Linked DNA regions of Maricaulis maris MCS10. The protein of the gene in region 1 interacts with the protein of each later gene in a pairwise test. Links are inferred from orthologs where the notes say so. Each region holds a gene or a part of one and is shown in the gene's direction. Other genes may lie near its edges.

The links.
Region 2: the proteins of tsaE (region 1) and rlmB interact in binary tests that used the Escherichia coli proteins (3 or more experiments, as listed by UniProt). The link is inferred for Maricaulis maris MCS10 from one-to-one orthologs.

Annotation. Positions count from the first base shown.
Region 1 is NC_008347.1:78,628-86,693, forward strand. The notes cover bases 2,233-5,209. They hold tsaE (tRNA (adenosine(37)-N6)-threonylcarbamoyltransferase complex ATPase subunit type 1 TsaE), read left to right. Parts: upstream 2,233-3,471; coding sequence 3,472-3,948; downstream 3,949-5,209. Other genes in these bases: MMAR10_RS00425 (sensor histidine kinase), read left to right, coding at 2,233-3,014; MMAR10_RS00430 (2Fe-2S iron-sulfur cluster-binding protein), read right to left, coding at 3,048-3,368; MMAR10_RS00440 (aminoglycoside phosphotransferase family protein), read left to right, coding at 3,938-5,035; MMAR10_RS00445 (nucleotidyltransferase family protein), read left to right, coding at 5,032-5,209. In the rest of the region: MMAR10_RS15880 (energy transducer TonB), read left to right, coding at 1-256; more of MMAR10_RS00425, read left to right, coding at 525-2,232; more of MMAR10_RS00445, read left to right, coding at 5,210-5,745; double-strand break repair protein AddB, read left to right, coding at 5,742-8,066. UniProt on the Escherichia coli protein: Required for the formation of a threonylcarbamoyl group on adenosine at position 37 (t(6)A37) in tRNAs that read codons beginning with adenine.
Region 2 is NC_008347.1:1,974,788-1,977,615, forward strand. What follows is about bases 18-2,828. They hold rlmB (23S rRNA (guanosine(2251)-2'-O)-methyltransferase RlmB), read left to right. Parts: upstream 18-928; coding sequence 929-1,729; downstream 1,730-2,828. Other genes in these bases: MMAR10_RS17295 (GIY-YIG nuclease family protein), read right to left, coding at 197-436; MMAR10_RS16205 (GIN domain-containing protein), read right to left, coding at 1,780-2,784. UniProt on the Escherichia coli protein: Specifically methylates the ribose of guanosine 2251 in 23S rRNA.

The DNA of each region.
Region 1 (8,066 bases):
GGCAGAGCTGCCCGACTATCCCGCTCGCGCCTGGCGGTTCGGGCGACAGGGTTGGGTCGTCGTGCGCTTCCATGTCTATGCAGACGGCAGTGTGCATCGGGCCCGCGTACACCGTGCCGTGCCTGATGGGCCCTTCAACCGGGCAACGGAACGCGCCGTATCGGATTGGCAATTCGCGCCGCTGGATGGTGTCGAGACCCTCGAAAACTGTGTGGTGATGTTCGAATTCCGCGCCGGAGAGGTCCATATCCGCTGACCGACCGGCCACTATCCACAGCTTCATGCAGTTTATCGGCCCGGCGTTGACGCCCCGGCGATGGCAGCCGATCCGACCTGCCAGCACAGCAGCCTCGACCGCCAGTGACCCGGTGAACCGGAATTTTCCCCGCCAATGGCGCCCGGGGTATATAATGTATGAGGAAATTTACCGGTGCGGGCATCGCCCGCGACTCCACAGGCCGGTATCATGGTGATTCGTGAGGGCCGCAGGCAATGGGGGCGGGTCCGCACCCAGGGCAACATTGATGACCGGACAAACATTTCAGTTCGTGACACTTGCTGTCACCATCGGCGCCGTGGCTTTCGCCGTGGCCGTCGGTATCTGGGCCTTCAAGCAGACCGCCGGAGCGCGCGGTGCCCAGGCATTGTGGCGTCGCAAGATGGCCGATCTGGAAGACCGCGTCGCGCGGGCCGACAGTGTGTTCGGCGCCCATCCCGGCCTGGTGCTGGTCTGGGACCAGCCTCCCGTCGATTCAGCCGATACCAGCTGGGGAGCGCCCCGCATCTTTGGCTCGTCGGTGGCCCTGGCCTCATTGCTGCGGTTTGCCGAGGCCAATGAAGGTCCCAATCCGGCAGGGATCCTGATGGAAGGCCTTGCCGACTATGAAGCGCGGTCAGCGGGTGGCGAGGAAACCACCTTGCGTCGGCGCTTCGGTGATCTCAGTGAAAAAGGCCAGCCCTTCTCTCTCACCATCCTGGGTCCGAGCGGGCGCTTTCTGGAAGTCGATGGGCGCGCCGCCGGAACCCAGCTTGTCGTCTGGCTTTCGGATGCCACCATTCGCGGTCTCGAAGAGTCAGGCGCCCGTGGGCGGATCGAGGAAGCGCGCCGCCTGGTGTCCAAGGATCCGCTTGCCTTCCTCGACATGCTTGGCCGCGCGCCGGTTCCAGCCTGGCGCATGAATGCTACTGGCCGGATCGAGTGGGCCAACCAGGCCTATGTCGAGGCCGTCGAGGGCGATGCGGTCGACGCGGTCATCGAAAAGCAGACCCTGCTCGACGCTGCCATGACCGATCTCGCCTCCCGGGCGACAATTGCTGGCGAGCCGGTCGACGAGATGCGCATTGTCGTCATCGACGGATCTCGGCGCGGACTGAAATTCCTGGTCTTCCCGGTCTCGGGCGGGGCGGCCGGTTTCGCGCTCGACGTGACCGATGGCGAGGAAGCCAAGGCGGCCCTGGCCCGCTTCCGTCGCGCCCATGACGACACCCTCAATCACATGGCCGAGGCCGTGGTCGTTTTTGACCGGTCCAAGCGGCTGAATTTCCACAACAAGGCTTTCTCCAACCTGTTCAAACTGGATGATGCCTGGCTGAACGAGCGGCCAGGCCATGGCCAGTTCCTTGATCGCATGCGGGAAAAGCGCCTGTTGCCGGAACAGGCCGATTTCGGTGCCTGGAAGACGGACGAGCTCGCCCGCTACGACGCGCCTCCCAGTGAAGAGACGCCGGACGAGCTGTGGCCATTGCCGGACGGTCGCACCTTGCGCGTCGCCCGTCAGCGTCACCCGCTGGGCGGTTTGATGCTGATCTTCGAGGACAAGACCGATGAGCTGGCTCTTCGGGCTCGCTACAACACGCTGATCAATGTCCAGCGCGCCACCTTGGACAAGCTGCACGAGGCCGTCGCCGTATTTGGTGCCAATGGCCGCCTTCAGCTCAATAACTCCGCCTTCGAGGACTTGTGGGGCTTCGACGCCGAGGAACTCGACGGCCAGCCCGATTTCGACGCGGTGTCAGAGACCTGTGCCGCGCTGTTCACCGACGACCGGGTCTGGACTGACATCAAGGCCCGGGTCACCGATCCCAGCCCGCAGGCCCGCAAACAGGTCACCGGCGAGATGCGTCGCCTGGACGGCCGGGTCCTGACCTATCTGACCCGTCCCCTGCCCGATGGCGCGACCCTGATCTGCTGGGATGACGTCACCGACAGCCGCCGGATCGAGGAAGCCCTGCGTGAGCGGGCCGAGGCGCTGGAAACCTCCGAGCGCATCAAGACCGAATTTGTCGAGCATGTGAGCTATCAATTGCGCACACCGCTGACCACGATTGGCGGCTATGCCGACATGTTGGCGCAAGGCTTTGCCGGCGAACTTTCTGACCGCCAGAAAGAGCCGATGTCGGCGATCCAGTCAGCGGCAGCACACCTGGCCAAGCTGATCGACGACATCCTCGATGTCGCGGCAATTGATGCCGGCCAGCTCGAACTCGAGCTGGGAGACGTGGATCTGGGTGATGTGGCGCGTGAGGCGGCCGACCTGGTCGCGGCAAGGGCGGACCATCATGCCATCAAGCTCGATGTGGACATCGAAGACGGACTCGGCCTGCTTCGCGCGGATCGCAATCGTCTCAAGCAGGTTTCCATGAACCTGCTCTCCAACGCCATCCGCCATGTCGCTACCGGTGGTGCCGTGACCATCGGTGCCCGCCGCAATGGCGAGGACATCACCTTGTGGGTGAAGGATGATGGCGAAGGCATTGCGCCAGAAAAACAAGCCAGCGTGTTTGATCGTTTCGCGCGCGGCGAGCGCGGCGGCGCCGGCCTCGGCCTGTCACTGGTCAAGGAAATCGCCGAGCTGCATGGCGGCTGGGTCGAGCTTCAGTCCGAACCCGAGCGCGGGACGCTGGTGTCCTGCCATCTGCCTCCCGAGCCGCGCAGCAATGCCGTGCCGCCGGAACTTGACCTGGCCAGCCGCCCGGCGACACGTCTAGCCGGAGACCGGGCGCGGGCCGAATAGGCGCCGCCCGGCCTGAAACGCTGACGGACAGGCTCAGCCCTGGTTTTGCGGCATCCGAACGACCAGGCCGTCCAGCTCATCGCTGACCTTGATCTGGCAGGACAGGCGGGAGGTCTCCTGGACCTCCTCGGCAAAATCGAGCATCGAATCTTCCATTGCCTCGCGGGAACCCGTCTTGTCGGCCCAGGCCGGGTCGACATAGACGTGGCAGGTCGCGCAGGCACAGGCTCCGCCGCAATCGGCGTCAATGCCAGGAACCAGATTGCGTACGGCGCCTTCCATAACGGTCAGCCCGGTGGCGACGTCGATGACGTGTTCGGTTCCATTGTGCTCGATATAGGTAATCTTCGGCATGCAAGTCTCCGTTCTTCGCCAAGGAAATGAACAGCGTTCACGAGGGAGTCAAGATTCAGCCTCACCGCTTGCCGTCGGGAGCGGGCTTCGTTAAGCGCAATACATGGGGAATTCGAACACTGTTTCCTTGCCCGATCTGGCGGCAACACGAGCGCTGGCCCTGCGTCTCGCAAACGCGTTGCGTCCCGGTGACACGGTGTTTCTGACTGGCGATCTTGGGGCCGGCAAGACGACATTTGCCCGGACCGTCATTGCGACGCTGTGCGGCGTCGATGACGCCCCCAGCCCGACCTATACCATCATCCAGACCTATGACTGGGGACGCGGCGAGCTGTGGCATGCCGATCTCTACCGGATTGAATCCCCGGACGAGCTGGATGAGCTGGGCCTCGACGACGCCTTCGGCGACGCCACGATGTTGATTGAGTGGCCCGACCGCTTGTTCGGCCTGATCCCGGATGACAGGCTGGAAGTGCAGCTCGAAATGGCCGGGGAAAGCCCGGGCGCGGCAATGGACACACCCAGGCGGGCGAGCTTAACAGGGTTTGGCGAGTGGGAGGCGCGCCTTGATGACATCTGAACGTAAAGCCGCAATGACGGCTTTTCTGAGCGCTGCCGGCTGGGGCGATGCCACGCATCACCCGCTTCCCGGCGATGCATCGACGCGCCGCTATATCCGTCTGGAACGGGATGATCAGCGGGCCATGCTGATGGATGCGCCGGCCGCCGCCGAGGCGCCGATCTGCCCGCCCGATGCCGGTCCACAGGACCGCGCCGCGCTGGGCTATAACGCCGTTGCCCGCCTGGCCGGGTCGAATCTCACAGCCTTTGCAGGCCTGGCCGATGCGCTGTGCGAGCGCGGCTTTTCCGCGCCGACCGTGCTGGCCAGCGACACGCAGTCCGGATTTTTGCTGCTGGAGGATCTCGGCGATGACCTGATCGCCCGGCTTCTGCCCGGTGATCTGCACGAGGGTACGCTCTACGCCAAGGCGGTGGATGTGCTGGCGGCGATCTATCGGTCCAGCTTTCCTGATGCGGTCGAGCGCGATGGCGAGGCCTGGCCTTTGCTGGCCTATGACGCGACCGCGCTGATGGCGGAAGCCGATCTGTTCCTGGACTGGTTCCTGGACAAGCATGCCGGCGCAGCGCCGGACGCCGCGGCGCGCGACCACTGGCGCGAGATCTGGACCCGCGCCTTCGAGCGTCTGGATCATTGTGCGCCCGGCCTGGTCCTGCGCGACTTCCACGCCGAGAACCTGATCTACCTGCCCGAGCGCGAAGGCGAGGGCGAGATTGGTCTGCTCGATTTCCAGGACGCGCTGATCGGTCACCCGGCCTACGACCTTGTTTCGTTGATCGAGGATGCCCGTCGCAATGTCGAGCGCAAGCTCGCCGTCCCGCTCAAGGCCCGCTTTGTCGAAAAAGCGGGGATTGAGGACGTTGCCGGATTTGACTCCGCCTATGCCGTGCTCGGCGCCCAGAGAAACGCCAAAATTCTCGGCATTTTCGTCCGTCTGGCCGTGCGCGATGGCAAGGCACGCTATCTGGACCTGCTGCCACGCGTCGCCCGTCATTTCGTTGCCGACCTCCAGCATCCGGCGCTGATGCCGCTTCACATGTGGATGAAGTCCCACGCGCCGCAGGTTTTCGCGGAAGCCCACAAATGATCGAGATTCGCAACGCTATGGCGCTCGCCGCCGGTCTGGGCACCCGCATGCGGCCGATCACCAATGAGCGTCCCAAGGCGCTGGTCGAGGTGGGCGGCAAATGCCTGCTCGACTGGACCCTGGATCGCTATGGCGCCGGCGGTGTTGAGCGCTGCGTCGTCAATATCCACCATTTCGCCGATCAGATGGAGGCGCATCTTGCGGCGCGGACCGGTCAGCCGGCCATCACCATTTCCGACGAGCGCGGCGAAGTGCTGGAAACCGGTGGCGGCGTGGTGAAAGCCCTGCCCGAGCTGGGGTCCGATCCCTTCTTCATCGCCAATATCGATGCCATCTGGGAAGAGGCCGGCGCCGCTTCGCTCGACAGCCTGCGGGCGGTCTGGGATGGCGCGGCGATGGACGCACTCCTGCTGCTGGCGCCGATGGATGCGACGCTCGGATTTGACGGGCCGGGCGATGCTTTTCTGGAAACGGGCGGTGAAGTCCGCTTCCGTGGCAAGGCAAAATCGGCGCCCTATGCCTATGCCGGTGTCCAGATCCTCAATCCGGCAGCCCTGGCCGGTCGCACTGTCAGCCGCTTCTCGATGATGGAGGTCTGGCGCGAGATCGCGGCCGAGGGGCGTTTGCACGGTGTCACCCTGCCGGCCTTCTGGATGCATGTGGGCGACCCGCGCGCCCTGGCCGAGGCGGAGGCGCGGCTGGCGCGGTGAGCGGACGTCTTTTCGATACGTCGGGCCCGTGCCTCTACACCATTCCGCCACAAGCGGACTTTCTGCGCGTCCTGGCAACGACATTGCGCGAGGAATTCGACGCGGCGGGTGATCCGGATGCCCTGACCCGTCTTTTGATCCTGACCCCGACCCGCCGCGCTGCCAAAGCCTTGGGCGATGTCTTCGCCGAGCTCGCCGGCAATGGTGTCGCGCTACTCCCCCTGATCCGGCCCATCGGTGATGTCGATGTCGATGACCCGCCCTTCGAACCAGGAGAGCTGGCCGGGCTGGCGGCGCCGGCAATCTCGATCGAACGTCGACGCTATGAGCTCGCCCGCCTGATCCTCGCCAAGGAAGCCGCGCTCGGTCGCCCGCTCGGTGTCGGCGGGGCGCTGGCCCTGTCGGACTCGCTGGCCGCCCTGCTCGACGATCTCGCGACCGAGGATGTCAGCGACCTGTCCGACCTGCAGGACGCCGTCACGACCTATCTGCCGGCGGATCGGCGTGAGGCCGTCGAGTTCATCGACATCGTCCAGCGCGTCTGGCCGGCCCGCCTGGCCGAGCTGGGCCTGACCGATGCGGCAGCACGGCGATCCCTGATCCTGCACGAGCTTGTCGCCCGTTGGACGAAGCAGCCTCCGGACCATCCGGTTCTCGCGGTCGGCTCCACCGGCTCGATCCCCGCCGCTCGCAAACTGATGAAAGTCATCGCCAACCTGCCGCAAGGTGCCGTGGTCCTGCCGGGCTTTGACTGGGACGCCGACGCATCGGCCTGGGACTCGATCAAGGATGACCACCCGCAATGGGCGATGAAGACACTGGTCGACGAGCTCGGTGTGGATCGCTTGCAAATGCCATCCTGGCCGGGCGCAGCGGAGGACAGTCTCGCCGAACGCCGCCGCCGCCTGATCGCCGAAGCGCTGCGGCCCGCCGATACGACTGATGAATGGCTCAAGCGGATCGGTGAATTGCAGGGCCGCTTCGGCGACAGTTTTTTCAATGACGGCATGACCGGGCTCAGCCTGGTCGAAACGGCGGACGAGATCAGCGAGGCCCGGGCCTGTGCCCTGATGCTTCGCGAAGTGCTGGAAACGCCGGACAGGACGGCCATCCTGGTGACGCCCGACCGCATGCTGGCGCGGCGTGTCTCCGCCGAGATGACGCGGTTTGGCGTCCGGCTGGATGATTCCGGCGGCGCGGCGCTGGCAGAGACAATGGCGGGCGCCTTTTTGACCCGCCTGCTGGATGTGGCGCTGGATTGCGGTCGTGTCGTCGCCCTGACAGCGCTGTGGGGCTCGCCCCTGTTCAGGGCCGGGCACAGGCGAGGACAGACCCATACGGTGCTCGCGAAGTTCGAGGCTGAAGCCCTACGTGGCGCCCGCCCCGGTCGCGACCTGGCTGCTGTGCGGGCTCGGCTTGATGGCCAGTATGTCAGACTGTTCGACGAGGATCGGGCGACCATCAACGCCATTCTCGATCAGCTCGATACTTCACTGGCCGGATTGCTGACACCGGGCAAGCGATCCGCCAGCGCGTGGGCGCGCGCCCATGCCGAAGCGGCCGAGGCTCTGGCGTCTGACGATAGCGGGTCGGGCGCGCAGGCGGTCTGGGTCGGTGAAGGCGGCGAAGCGGCGGCCGGCCTGCTGCGTTCCTTGCTGGAGGAAAGCGAAAGCCTGCCCGATATGAGCCTGCCCGAATATGCGGCGGCCTTTGGCGAGATGTGCCGGTCGCGCCGCGTCGCGCCGCGCCTGGGTGTGCATCCGCGCCTGCAGGTGCTTGGCCCGCTCGAGGCGCGCCTGATCACCGCCGACCGGGTCATCCTGGCTGGTCTCAATGAAGGCGTCTGGCCGCCCGGTCCCGGCGCCGATCCATGGCTGTCCCCGGGCATGCGGCGCACGGTGGGCCTGGGCGCGCCGGAGCGGCGCTATGGCCTGGCGGCCCATGACTTCGCGCAGCTGGCAGCCGCACCGGATGTGATCATGACGAGGTCGGGCAAGTCGGAAGGTTCGCCCACGGTCGCCTCGCGCTGGTTGTGGCGGCTGAAGACTCTGGCCCGTGGTGCACTGGGAGCGGCGGCGGAGGCAGCGTTCGCGCCCGAGACGGACTATGCGGCCCTGTCACGCCGTCTTGACGATCCCGGCGCGCCACCACGCGCCGCGCCACGCCCCCAGCCGGCACCGCCGGTCCCGGTGCGGCCGCGGCAGATGTCGATCACTGAAATCCGGACCTGGGTCCGCGATCCCTATTCGATCTATGCCCGCCATGTGTTGGGGCTGCGCCGCCTTGATCCCGCCGACATGCCGCCTGATGCCCGCGAACGT
Region 2 (2,828 bases), 1.9 Mb from region 1 along the record:
AACTCGAAAGGAAAGCCTAGCGCAAATTTGTTTAAAGCGTCTGAAGGCGAGGCCGATCGACGCGATCCCAATAATCTTCTGGACGATCAAGACAAAGGTCTAGCGGAAGGGACGAACCAACGTCGAACCATACGGGCTTGCCCGCGCGGTCGCGGGCCGGTCCATCGGAGCGTCTGCGAAGCGGACTGCCGTGAGACTACCACAACCGCTTGTTCGCGAACGCCTTACCGGAGCCGGTCTTGAGGTACCGCTCGAACGCGTAGGCAGCACCTTTGCTTTGAAATGCGAGATAGCTCACCAGCTTCCAGGGTCGAAATTTCGCGGTATGTGGCGATCCGCCAGCATTGTGTCGAGCCAGTCGTGCCTTCAAGTCCGACGTGCAACCCGTATAACGTTCGCCCGCCACCGAGCTTTCAATGAGGTAGACGTCGTGCACGGCGATGCCTCGTTCGCATTGCACACAATTACAACGAGCAAATCCAGACGGCAAACCATAAAGGTGTTCGTAGCGATAAACTGCGGTCTGCCACCATAGACTGAGCTTGCACGAGGAGGACGTCCGGAATTCACGGCATGAAAGTTCGGGAAAAGCTCGCGGCGGCGTATTCGCTATCCTTCGCCAAGGCTTCGGAGAGCACCTCTTCGCCCCGGGTGCGCGCTGCGGGTGGCGTGCCACCCGAAGCCCGCAGGGCGAAGGGTGGTGGAGGGGGTTGGATTCGAACCAACGTACGCTCTCGCGGCCAGATTTACAGTCTGGTGCCTTTAACCACTCGACCACCCCTCCACAGGGTGCCTTCAGGCCGCGACTTAACCGGCCTTTCGGAAACCTGCAAGAAACAGTCTCAGCTTGCGGAGAGGCATGTTATGCCTCGGCAAATCAAGCGACCGCCCCAAAACAGGAGCGCGGACTATAGTGACGAAGACTCCCATGCGCAACACCTCCAAACGCCCCGATTACAGCCGCCGCTCCAAGCCTGCTGGCACAGGGGATTCAGGCTGGATCTGGGGCCGCCACGCAGTGCTCGCCGCAGTGGCCAACAAGCGCCGCGAAATCCTCGAACTGAAGGTCACCCGCAATGCCGCTCGGGACCTGCCCGACGGTACCGATCACCAACAGGTCGAACCCAAGGTCATCGACAATGCGCTGCCGGAAGGCGCCGTGCACCAGGGCTTCGCTGCCCGGGCCCGGGCCCTGCCCTCCGAATCCGTCAATGGCGTGATCGACCCGACCCATGGTGCCCTTCTGGTGCTCGACCAGATCACCGATCCACACAATGTCGGCGCCGTGCTGCGCTCGGCGGCGGCGTTCGGGATCCGTGCCGTCATCATGCAGGACCGCAAGGCCCCGCCGCTGTTCGGTACGGTGTGCAAGAGCGCGGTCGGCGCGGCCGAGCGCGTCGCCCATGTGCGGGTGACCAATATCGCCGACACGCTGCTGGAGTTCAGCAAGGCCGGCCGGCATGTGCTGGGACTGGCCGGAGAGGCCGAACTCGACCTCGCAACGGCCCTCGCCGCCCCGGACGGCAAGGGCTGGGGGCCCGGCCTGGTCCTGGTGATGGGGTCGGAGGACAAGGGCTTGCGCCAGCGCGTGGCCGAGTGCTGCGACCAGCTCGTGCGCATCCCGATGACCGATACCGTCGAAAGCCTGAACGTCTCCAACGCAGCGGCCATTGCGCTTTACGAGGCAGCAAAATGGCGCCCCGTCAGAGACGAGACGCCATCCGCTTGATCCGACCCTCCTGCGGGAGGCTGTGGGGCCGGATGCTTTCAGTGTCTTGGCTAGTTGGCGTCGCCGACGCGCAGGACGGTCCGGCCATTGCGGGTCCAGTTGACGCTGCCTTCGATCTCGGAAATCGACACGTCGCCGCCGCCATTCTCGCGCACGACCAGGTCGACGGCCGTGCCACCGAAGGAAATATCACCGGAGCCACCGATATAGGCCTCGAAAGGCTGGGCGCGGCCATCACGAACCGCAATATCGCCAGACCCATTGATGCGGGCCGAGAAGGCGCCATTCATGCTGGCGGCCTCGACATCACCGGAACCGGAAATACCGACCGCGAGCCCGGCCACCTGACCGAATTCGACATCGCCGGACCCATTGATGCTGACGTCGGCATCGCCGTTCACATCGTCGGTCAGCACATCTCCTGAACCATTGATGGAAACACTGACTTCGCGACCGATCGTGCCGGTCTCGATATCGCCGGACCCATTGATACTGATATGCGCGGCTGCGCCGATGGCACCGGTGGTGATGTCGCCGGAACCATTGATCGCCATACGCGCCTCGCCGGCAATATCGCCGACATCAAGACGCCCACAGCTGTTCATTGACAGGTCCGCACTGCCCAGATCACCCGCCGTGCCCACATAGGCACTGTCGTCCAGGCCAAGCGCCAGCGAAGCCGGCGCGGTGATCACAAGGCTGGGATACTCATCAATGCTGTGACGACGGCCGCGATTGAGGCCGATGCTCATCGTGTTGTTGCGGGTGCTGCAATTGGTATTGCGCAGGCGCAGCCCGCCATCGATGCGCACGGTCGAACCGGAATGCGACACGGACGGATCGTCGACAAGACCGCCGGTATTGGTCATCGAAACCGAAATGGCGTCCGACGAACCCGTGCGGATTTCAATCCGGCCCACGAAATTCTCGATCTCCAGACGCTCTGCGTCATAGTTGCCAACGTCATTGGCCTGCAGGCTGGCGCCGGCTGTCATCGAGAACAGGGCGATGCCGGCAATTGCGGCGCTGGTAGCAAGCAAGATCGGTTTGGTCATGGGGCGTCCCTCCTGGTGGCTTCATCCCTTGATGCAGGTCGCGG